DNA from 2 places in the Microbacterium sp. SLBN-146 genome. Region 2 is predicted to be linked to the other one. Evidence: riboswitches for the same ligand, from Rfam matches in the RefSeq annotation. Region 2 holds a riboswitch; the other holds the start of a gene.

Region 1 (5,038 bases), 2.4 Mb from region 2:
GGCGCACCGGTCGACCTCGAGGCGCTGCGTGCGTCGATCTCGGCGCGGCTGGATCGTCACCCTCGCGCGCGCGAGCGCGTCGACGTGGACACGCAGGGTGGGCCACGCTGGATAGCTGCGGACCATTTCGACATCGGCGACCACGTGCGGCGCCGCGCCGGCACCGAGTGCGCGACCAGCGAAGACCTGCGCCGCACCGTCAGCGTGCTGATGTCCGAGCACCTCGATCGCTCGAAACCGCTGTGGACGCTGGATCTCATCGGCCCGCTCGCCGACGGAAGCGAAGCGATCGCGGCGAGGATGCACCACGCGATGGTCGACGGCATCGCGGGCATGAGGTTCCTCGATGCCCTCCTCCTGGATCCCCACGATGCGCAGCCCGTCACTGCGAGCGCCGGCAGGAGCCCGGCCGACGCTCCCCGCAGCGTCCTCAGCGAGGTGACCCGTCTCCCGCAGACGATCGGACGCGAACTCGGACACCCCGGCTCGCGATCGCCCTTCGACCGGCCGATCACGGGGGCCCGAGACGTCGCGTTCGCCGTCGTTCCCCTCGAAGGACTCAAAGCGATCGGGGCATCGCGTCCGCGCCGCGCCACCGTGAACGATGTGCTCCTCGCTGTCGTCTCGGGCGGTCTTCGTTCGTGGCTGGGCGATATCGCCGCGCATCTCGACCTTCGCGCGCAAGTTCCCGTCAGCCTGCACCACCGCGACGAGGATGCCACGTCCGCGGGCAACCGCGACTCCTTCATGAACGTGGATCTCCAGCTCGACGTCGACGACCCACTCGAGCGTCTCGATCGGATCAGCGCGCTCACGCGAACCGAGAAACAGGCCGGCGACGCTGCGCTCCTGTACGACCTGTTCCACGCACTGGGGGCAGTGCCCGGCGTGGATGCACTCGCTCATCGGATCTCGGACAGCTCACGCGAGTTCAGTGTCGCCATCTCGAACGTGCCCGGCCCGCGGAGTCCTGTCGCCGTCGCGGGGCGGCGGGTCGACCGCCTGTTCTCGTCATCGGAGCCGGGCGCTCATCACGCGCTGCGGATCGCCGCGATCTCGCACGCCGGCGACATCGGGATCGGATTCTGCACCGATCCCACGGCCATCACGGGGATCGAGACCCTCGCGGACAGCGTCGCGAAGGCGTACGACGCGCTCCGCCGAGCCGCACTCGATCACTCGTAGGTGGCAGTGGCGACAGACGAATAGGCTGAGTCCTACACACGTGACACGGGGTGCCCTCAGGGGCTGAGATGACACCCGTCGAACCTGATCTAGTTCGTACTAGCGAAGGGATGTCGCGCATGACGCGCACGCCGGAAAACCTGCTCGATCTCGCCTGTTCCGCATTGGAGGGTGTGCGCACGAGCGCACCGCTCGTCCACTGCATCACCAACAGCGTCGTGGTGAACTTCACCGCTAACGCGCTCCTCGCCCTGGGAGCCTCCGCCGCCATGGTGGACATCCCGTCGGAGGCGGGACCATTCGCTGCCGTCGCCTCCGGGGTGCTCGTGAACCTCGGCACGCCGACGGAGGAGCAGCGCGCCGCGATGCTCGAGGCCGTCTCTTCCGCGAACGATGCGGGTACGCCCTGGGTGCTCGACCCGGTTGCCATCGGATCGCTCCCCGTTCGCACTCGCCTCGCCGTGTCGCTGAAGGAGCTCCGTCCCACCATCGTGCGGGGGAACGCATCGGAAGTGCTCGCGCTCGCCGGCTCGGGCGCGGGGGGCCGCGGAGTCGACGCAGCCGACGGGGTCGAGGAGGCACTGCCGATCGCCCGCGCGCTCGCGGAAGCCACGGGCGGAGTCGTCGCCATCTCGGGTCCCGTCGACATCGTGACGGACGGGCATCGGATCGTGCGCGTCCACAACGGGGATCCGCTCCTCACTCGCATCACGGGCGGCGGATGCGCGTTGGGGGCGGTGATGGCGTGCTTCGCCGCGATCGACGCGGATCGATTCGCGACCACCGTCGCGGCGATCGCCGTGTACACGGTCGCCGCCGAGCTCGCCGCCGAGCGCGCGGCAGGCCCCGGCACGTTCGCACCCGCTTTCCTCGATGCGCTGGCAGCGATCACGGCTGACGACCTCCGCCGCCGGGCGGTGGTCTCGTGAATGTCGACCTGTCTCTCTATCTCGTGACCGATTCACGGCTGGCATCCGCCGCGGGGCACGATCTCGTCGAGGTCGTGCGAGCGGCGGTCGAGGGCGGCGTCACCGCCGTGCAGGTGCGCGAGAAGTCCGCCCCCGGCGCCGACTTCCTCGACGTCGTGTGCCGCATCGCCGAGATCGTTCCCGATCATGTCGCCGTCATCGTCAACGACCGAGTGGATGTCTTCCTCGCAGCGCGTGCGGCCGGCGTGCGTGTCGCGGGCGTCCACGTGGGACAGTCGGACCTTCCTGTCGACGCGGTCCGGACGATCATCGGGACGGACGCGGTCCTTGGGCTGAGCGCCTCGACGGAAGACGAGCTGAGGGACGCCGCGTCCAGTCCGGCGCTGATTGACTACGTCGGGATCGGAGCGCTGCATGCGACGGCGACGAAGCAGGACGCGCCCACTCCCCTCGGGCATGAGGGTTTCGCCCGGCTCGTCGAGGGGAGCGAACGCCCCGCTGTCGCCATCGGCGGCGTGACGCGGGCGGACCTTCCAGGTCTCCGCGCGGCAGGTGCCGCCGGGGCGGCGGTCGTCTCGGCTATCTGCAGCGCCCCCGACCCCGCGGATGCGGCGCGCGAGCTCCGCGCCGCATGGGAGTCGGTCCGATGACCGCGCGCGTCGTGATTCCCCGTGTGCTGAGCATCGCCGGCACCGACCCGACCGGCGGTGCCGGCATCCAGGCCGACCTCAAGAGCATCGCCGCCAACGGCGGATACGGAATGGCGGTCGTCACAGCGCTCGTCGCTCAGAACACCCGCGGCGTCCGCAGCGTGCATCTCCCTCCCGTCTCGTTTCTGACCGAGCAGCTCGACGCGGTCTCGGACGACGTCGAGATCGACGCCGTGAAGATCGGGATGCTGGGAGCCGCACCCGTCGTCGCGGCGGTGGGCGCCTGGCTGGAGCGCGTCTCGCCGCCGGTCGTCGTGCTGGACCCCGTCATGGTCGCGACGAGCGGCGATCGCCTTCTCGATGTCGACGCGGAGCAGGCGCTCCGTGAACTCGCGCACCATGTCGACCTGCTCACGCCCAACCTGCCCGAGCTGGCGATCCTGGCCGAAGAGCCTCCCGCGACGGATTGGGACCAGGCCGTCGCGCAAGCCCGCCGCGTCTCGCGTCGCTACGGGGTACGGGTCCTCGCGAAGGGCGGTCACCTGGGCGGAGCGAGCGTTCCGGACGCCCTGGTCGATGCCCGCGGTGAGACGGTCGCCGTCGTGGAGTTCCCCGGGACGCGCATCGAGACGACGAACACCCACGGCACGGGATGTTCGCTCTCGTCGGCGATCGCGACGCGCTACGCCGCCTCGGGGGAGTGGGCGGATGCGGTGTCGGATTCCAAGCGGTGGCTCACGGAGAGCATCCGTCACGGGTCCGCACTCGCGGTCGGACGCGGCAACGGACCCGTCAGCCACTTCGCCGGACTGTGGAACCGCGGCGGCAGCACGACGAGGCCGACAGCCGAGGAGGTCGCCTCCGACTGGTGGCAGCACATCCGCGACACCAGGGACGGCATCGACGGCCTTCCGTTCGTTCGAGGACTCGGCGACGGCACCCTCGCCCGTGACAGGTTTCTGGCGTACCTCGCGCAGGACGCTCTCTACCTGCGCGACTACGCACGAGTGCTGGCGGAGGCGAGCCGGCTCGCCCCCACGCAGGAGGAGCAGGTCTTCTGGGCGGCGAGCGCGCAGGGGGCGTTGACAGGCGAGCTCCAGCTGCATGAGAGATGGCTCGCGGCGCACGCCGTGGACGTGGGTGTTCCGGATGCCACGACGACGGCGTACCTCGATCACCTTCTCGCGACGGCGGCACGTGGCGACTATCGCGTGCTCACCGCGGCGCTCCTGCCGTGCTTCTGGCTCTACCACGACCTAGGGAGCAGGCTGCATCCGCTCTCCCACCCAGACCATCCGTTTCTGTCCTGGCTCGATACGTACGCCGACGAGGCGTTCGCGGTCGCCACGCGGGCGGCGATCACTACCGTCACGGAGGCGGCCGCCGCGGCGGACGACGCCACCCGAACGGCGATGCGTGCCGCGTTCCAGGCGTCCGCGGCTCACGAATTCGCGTTCTTCGACCGCTGAGTGGAGGATGCCGGAACGGGGTACTGCATCAGCAGAACCGTCGAACTCGACTCGACCATGCCCTGATAGTGGTGGTCGACGTCGGCGGGGAAAGTGTGGCTCTGTCCGTCGGTGAGTTCGATCGGCGCGTCGTCGGGACCCACACGGATGCGTCCTCGGATCACGGTCAGCGTCTCCTGCACTCCCTCCGCGTGTGCGCGCGACCGTCGGGTGCCGGCTGCGACGGTCATCCGATACGCCTCCACGATCGCCCGGTGCTCTTCCCACCGCGCGAGCAGGGTCGCTTCGATGTCGTGATCGGATACCTGCGGTTGATCACTGGGGCCGAGGAGGGCACTGAGGGGGAGCGCGAGCGCTGTCGTGATGGCGAAGAGGGTATCCAAGGTCGGGTTCCGCTGGCCCCGCTCGAGCTCTGACAGCGTGCCTTTTCCGAGACCCGTCGTCAGTGCGAGGGAGCTGAGAGTGATCCCGCGTTCCTCTCGCAGTGAGCGCACGCGGACACCGATCTCCGCAGTCATGGCGGCGAAGGCGAGGGGGACCGGTTGGTGAGGAGGCATGTGCTGAGTCTAGTGTTCTGTAAACAGAACAAAGAGAGGTCATCATGTCCGTTAGTCGTCTGCAGCACATTCCGGGGATCGGCGTCGATCTGATGGGAGACAGAGCCGATCGCGAACGCGACGACCGCATGCTCCGATTGGAGAATCTCGACACCGATCTTCGCCCGCATCCCGCCGCGATCGCGCGCACGCTCGAGGCCGTCCACGAGGACGGCGCCAACAGCTACCTGCCGTTTCAGGGCGGAGTC
Region 2 (5,038 bases):
TGCACCGGTGTGGCGTCCACCGCGCGCGGCGGCCGACACGCGACCCCGCGCGCGCTCCCACGGGCAGCCGGGCGGGTGGCGCCGCGAACGGTATCTCGATCTCATGCGCGAGTGGGTGGGACGCGGCGTCGAGCTCGACGACCCCTACGACCCCGCGCTCGTGCGGACGGCGCCGCGCGAACTCCGGCGGATGCTCGCCGATGCGCTCGCCGAGGAGGCGACGGCCCGCATCGTCGCCGACCTCGGCATGGGGTACACGATCTGGCATGACGTGCTCGCCGTCGGGCGGGGAATGGAATCCGACGCGAAGATCGACCACATCGTCCTCGGTCCGAGCGGCCTCTACGGGGTCCTGTCGGAGGACTTCGGCGGGCCCGTCCGCGTGCGGCGGAGCGAACTCGTGGGCGACGGCGTCGCGGGGGCACCGATCGCCGAGCTGCTCGCGCGGATGCGGGTCGTGGCGCGCGCGGCGGGAGTGCGGTTCGGGGGCGCGATCGTGGTGCTGCCCGACGACGACGTGGAGCAGCCGATCGACGAGATCGGACGCGTCAAGGGGACGCAGGTCGCCGTCGTCTCGCGCAGTGCGCTGTCGACGGTCCTGCGCCGAGGAATCACGGGAACGCGGTCGATCGGCGGCAACGAGGTCTTCGACGTCCGCACGCGCCTGCAGCAGACCATCCGCTTCGCCTGACCACCCGGCGCGTTCCCTGCGGAGCGCCGCCCCCGCTGGGAGGGGTCAGTCGGTGAGGCCCCAGAGTTCGAGGGGGTGCGTCATCCGCCACCACGGACTGGGTTCCGTGATCTCGCCGTCGAGCTCGAGCGCCACCGTCGCGCCATTGAGAGGGCCGGTCACGACGAGCGACCCGACCTCGGCGCCCGCTGCACGAGCATCCCCCAGGGTGAACTCGGGAGCCGTCGTCGCCGTCCCGCCGTTCCAGAGGATGACGGAGGCGTCGGCGGCGGTGTCGATCGGGACGTCGTCGCCCCAGGCCGTCGTGACACGCCCCACCATCGTTCCCGCCGGGATCGCCGTCTGCGGCTGCAACTCCGCCTCGAGCTGAGCGAACAGCGCGCGCGTCGCCGCGAGTCGCTCTTCGCTCCCCGGCTGGCCGAGCACCGACGCGTAGAGCCGCACGGTCACATCGCCGATCACAGCATCCTTCGCCGCGAGGAGGTTCCACGAGTCGAGCGTGCCCGTCTTGATGCCGAGCGCACCGGGATCGGCGAGGAGGCCGTTCGTGTTCTCGACGACCCCGACTCCGGGAAGCTCCACAGAGGGCTTGCGGACGATCTCCGCGATGACGGGATTCGCGAGCGCCTTCTCGGCGAGCACGAGGAGGGCCTCGGGCGTCGCGACGTTGCGGGCGTCCAACCCGGTCGGCTCGGCGACGGTCACACCGGCGACGCCGTGGGTCTGCAGCCACGAGTTGGCTGCCGCCGCGAAGACGGCATCGGTCGGCCAGAGGGTCGTCGCGAGGCGGTCGGCGTAGTTGTTGGCTGAGCCCACGAGCATCCCCTCGAGCATCTGGTACTGCGTGAGGGATCCCCCGACGGGGACGTCCAAGGCGGATTCGCCATTGCCCCGGTAGCGCCAGTAGGCCGAGCGGTCGGCGGATGTGAAGCGGAATTCGGGCCCCTGCTCGCCGACATCCAGCGGCATCTCCTCGAGCACGACGAGTGCCGTGACGACCTTCGTGATGCTCGCGATGCTCGCGGCGTCGGGCGACGAGGCGAGGGATCCGATGCCCACGACTTCGACGCCCGCGCTGCCGACACCCGGCCACGCCGGTGCGGCGGCGGGGGCGACCGCGGGCTGGAGTCCGACGGCCTCGACGGTGGGCGGCACGGAGTGCAGCGGCCATAGGAGAGTCGTCGCCGCATAAGCCCCGAGGACGAGCGCGACGAGCGAGAAGGGCACGACGACGGCGGCCCGGAAGGGCGACCGGCGCGGGGGTCGTCCGATGAGGTCGGGCGTCGAGTTCGCGTCGGGCTGGGCCGCCGGGCGTGGGGCGACGCGGGTGTCGTCGACCCACGTGAGCGCGACGTGCGCGGATGCCGGTTCGGCGAGCGTCATCGTGGTGGTGCTCGGCACGGCACCGGCAGGAGGATCGTCGCGCGTGAGGGTCGTTCCGGATGCACCGTCGGTCCCGTCCCGCAGTGCGCGGCGCGTGAGCTCCGGGGGATCGTCGGGGACCATTCGCCTACGGTACAACGCCGGTCGCCGCGTTATACTCAACGCCACAACCACGGGAGTCCGGTGAGCCGGGCTGAGAGGAAGCGATCCACGCTTCGACCGTCGAACCTGATCCGGATCATGCCGGCGCAGGGAGGAGCATCAGATGCACACGTCCACGCCCGCATCCGCCACGAAGAAGCGCGTCGGAACCTTCCGCTGGAGGATCGTCGACATCGTCGTCGCCAGCGTCATCGGTGTCGCGTCCGGCCTCATCTTCCTGCTGTGGAACATCGGATACCTCGGGCCCAAGACCCTGCTCGAGCCGCTCGCCCCAGGACTCCAGGGGCTCCTCGACGGGCCGTGGCTCTTCGCCGGGGTGCTCGGCGCCCTCATCATCCGCAAGCCCGGTGCCGCGATCTACACCGAGACCCTCGCGGCTGTCGTGTCCGCGCTCGTCGGCAACACGTGGGGCGGCTTCCTCACGATCGAAGCGGGCCTCGTACAAGGCCTCGGCGCCGAGGTGATCTTCCTCCTCTTCTTCTACCGCCGGTGGTCGCTGCCCGTCGCGATCCTCGCGGGCGCGGGTGCCGCTCTCTTCGGGGGCATCAACAACCTCATCCTCTGGTTCGCGGGCGCCGACGCGACCTTCGTCGTCATCTACCTCGCGAGCACGATCCTCTCGGGGGCCGTCATCGCCGGTGCTCTCTCGTGGGTGCTCGCGCGCGGTCTCGCGGCGACGGGGGCGCTCGACCGCTTCGCATCGGGCCGTGAGGCCCGAGCGCGCGTCTAGCCGCGTGTCGATTGCGTCCCCGCGTCCCGCGGCCGTCGAGGCGTCCGGGTGGGGCTGGCGGCACGCCTCGCGCGAGGCATGGGCCGTGCGCGACGTGTCGTTCCGGATCGCGCCGGGCGAGCGGGTGCTCCTGCTCGGGGCGTCCGGCTCGGGGAAGTCGACGCTCCTCCACGGACTCGCGGGCGTGCTCGGCGGCGACGAGGAGGGCGAGTCCGAGGGGGAACTCCTCGTGGACGGCGCCGTCGCGGCATCCCGTCGGGGGCTGTCGGGTCTCGTGCTGCAGGATCCCGACTCGCAGGTCATCCTCGCTCGCGTCGGAGACGACGTCGCCTTCGGATGCGAGAACCTCGGCGTCCCGCGCGAGGAGATCTGGCCCCGCGTGGGAGAGGCCCTCGACCGCGTCGGCCTCGATGTGCCCCTCGATCGCCCGACCAAGGCGCTCTCGGGCGGACAGAAGCAGCGGCTCGCGCTCGCCGGCGCGATCGCGATGCGCCCGGGACTCGTGCTGCTCGACGAGCCCACCGCCAACCTCGACCCCGACGGCGTCGCGGAGGTGCGTGCGGCCGTCGCGGCGATGCTCGATGCGTACGGCACGACCCTCGTCGTCGTCGAGCACCGCGTCGAGGTGTGGCTCCCTCTCGTGACACGCGTCATCGTGCTCGGAGAGGGCGGTGTCCTCGCCGACGGCTCTCCCGACGCCGTGCTGCGGTATCGGGGCGCCGAGCTCGCGGCGGGCGGCGTGTGGGTCCCGGGGGTTCCGCCGCGGCATCCGTCACCACCGTCGTCACCGCCGGGGGCGACCCTCCTCTCCACACGCGATCTCGCCGTCGCGCGCGTCAAGGGCTCACCCGTCGCGGCGGGGATCGATCTCGACGTGCGGGCCGGAGCCGCCCTCGCGCTCACGGGACCGAACGGTGCGGGCAAGTCGACGCTCGGGCTCGCCCTCGCGGGGCTCGCAGCCCCCGCCGGCGGCACGATCGAGGCGAGTGAGGAGCTGGCCGCGGGAGCCGGACACACACCCATCCGCTGGACGTCGCGGCAGCTCCTGACGCGCATCGGCACGGTCTTCCAAGACCCCGAGCATCAGCTGCTCGGGCGAACGGTGCGCGGTGAGCTCGAGGTCGGACCCCGTGCCCTGGGTCTCGACGAGCCCGAGATCGAGCGCCGGGTCGACGAGCTCCTCGTGCGGCTGCGCTTGGACAGGCTCGCGCGCGCCAACCCGTACACGCTCTCCGGGGGTGAGAAGCGGCGCTTGACGGTCGCGGCCGCCCTCGCGACGGCGCCGCGCGTCCTCGTCCTCGACGAACCGACGTTCGGGCAGGACGCGCGCACGTGGGCGGAGCTCGTCGCGATCCTCGCGCGCCTCCGCGACGACGGGTCGGCGATCGTCGCGATCACGCACGACCGCGATGTCGTGACAGCCTTGCACGCCGACGAGTTCCGGATGCCGGGGGCCGGGACGTGACCCTCCTCGACGCGACCGCGCGCACCGGTGCCGTGGCGCGGATCAACCCCGTCGCGAAGCTCGGCGCGAGCGCGCTCATCGCGATCCCGCTCGTCTTCACGCTCGACTGGGTGTCCGCTGCCGTCGCCCTTCTGCTGGAGTGCCTGCTGCTGCCGTTCGCCGGCTTGCGGTGGCGGGAGTTCTGGGTGCGGACGTGGCCCGTCTGGCTCGCCGCTCCCCTGACGGCGCTCACGATCGCGCTCTACGGTCAGTCGAGCGGCACGGTCTACGTCGAGTGGTTCGTCGTGCGGATCAGCGAGGGCTCTCTCGAGCTCGCCGTCGCGACGCTGTTGCGGGTCCTCGCGATCGCGCTCCCCTCGGTCGTCCTCTTCGTCACGGTCGACCCGACCGACCTCGCCGATGGGCTCGGCCAGATCCTGCGTCTGCCCGCGCGCTTCGTCCTCGGCGCGCTCGCGGGGCTCCGCATGATCGGGCTGTTCCTCGACGATTGGCGGGCGCTGGAGCTCGCCCGGCGCGCTCGCGGCGTCGCCGACCGGGGGCGCCTCCGCCGCTTCCTCGGTATGGCGTTCGCGCTGCTCGTCCTCTCGATCCGTCGCGGAGCCAAGCT

Evidence for each region. A riboswitch is a leader RNA that binds a small molecule or an ion and turns the genes downstream of it on or off. The one in region 2 is predicted to bind thiamine pyrophosphate.
Region 1: it holds a riboswitch for thiamine pyrophosphate, as region 2 does, so the genes downstream of both, thiM (hydroxyethylthiazole kinase) here and FBY39_RS03100 (ECF transporter S component) in region 2, are expected to answer to the same signal.

Annotation. Positions count from the first base shown of each region.
Region 1 covers NZ_VFMR01000001.1:3,173,138-3,178,175, reverse strand. The annotation lists gene FBY39_RS14310 (wax ester/triacylglycerol synthase domain-containing protein) at 1-1,185, shown strand, start outside; TPP riboswitch at 1,222-1,313, shown strand; gene thiM (hydroxyethylthiazole kinase) at 1,305-2,114, shown strand; gene thiE (thiamine phosphate synthase) at 2,138-2,764, shown strand; gene FBY39_RS14295 (bifunctional hydroxymethylpyrimidine kinase/phosphomethylpyrimidine kinase) at 2,761-4,233, shown strand; gene FBY39_RS14290 (helix-turn-helix domain-containing protein) at 4,206-4,790, opposite strand; gene FBY39_RS14285 (pyridoxal phosphate-dependent aminotransferase) at 4,835-5,038, shown strand, end outside.
Region 2 covers NZ_VFMR01000001.1:739,642-744,679, reverse strand. The annotation lists gene FBY39_RS03110 (DnaJ domain-containing protein) at 1-691, shown strand, start outside; gene FBY39_RS03105 (D-alanyl-D-alanine carboxypeptidase family protein) at 737-2,197, opposite strand; TPP riboswitch at 2,237-2,346, shown strand; gene FBY39_RS03100 (ECF transporter S component) at 2,340-2,966, shown strand; gene FBY39_RS03095 (ABC transporter ATP-binding protein) at 3,052-4,431, shown strand; gene FBY39_RS03090 (energy-coupling factor transporter transmembrane protein EcfT) at 4,428-5,038, shown strand, end outside.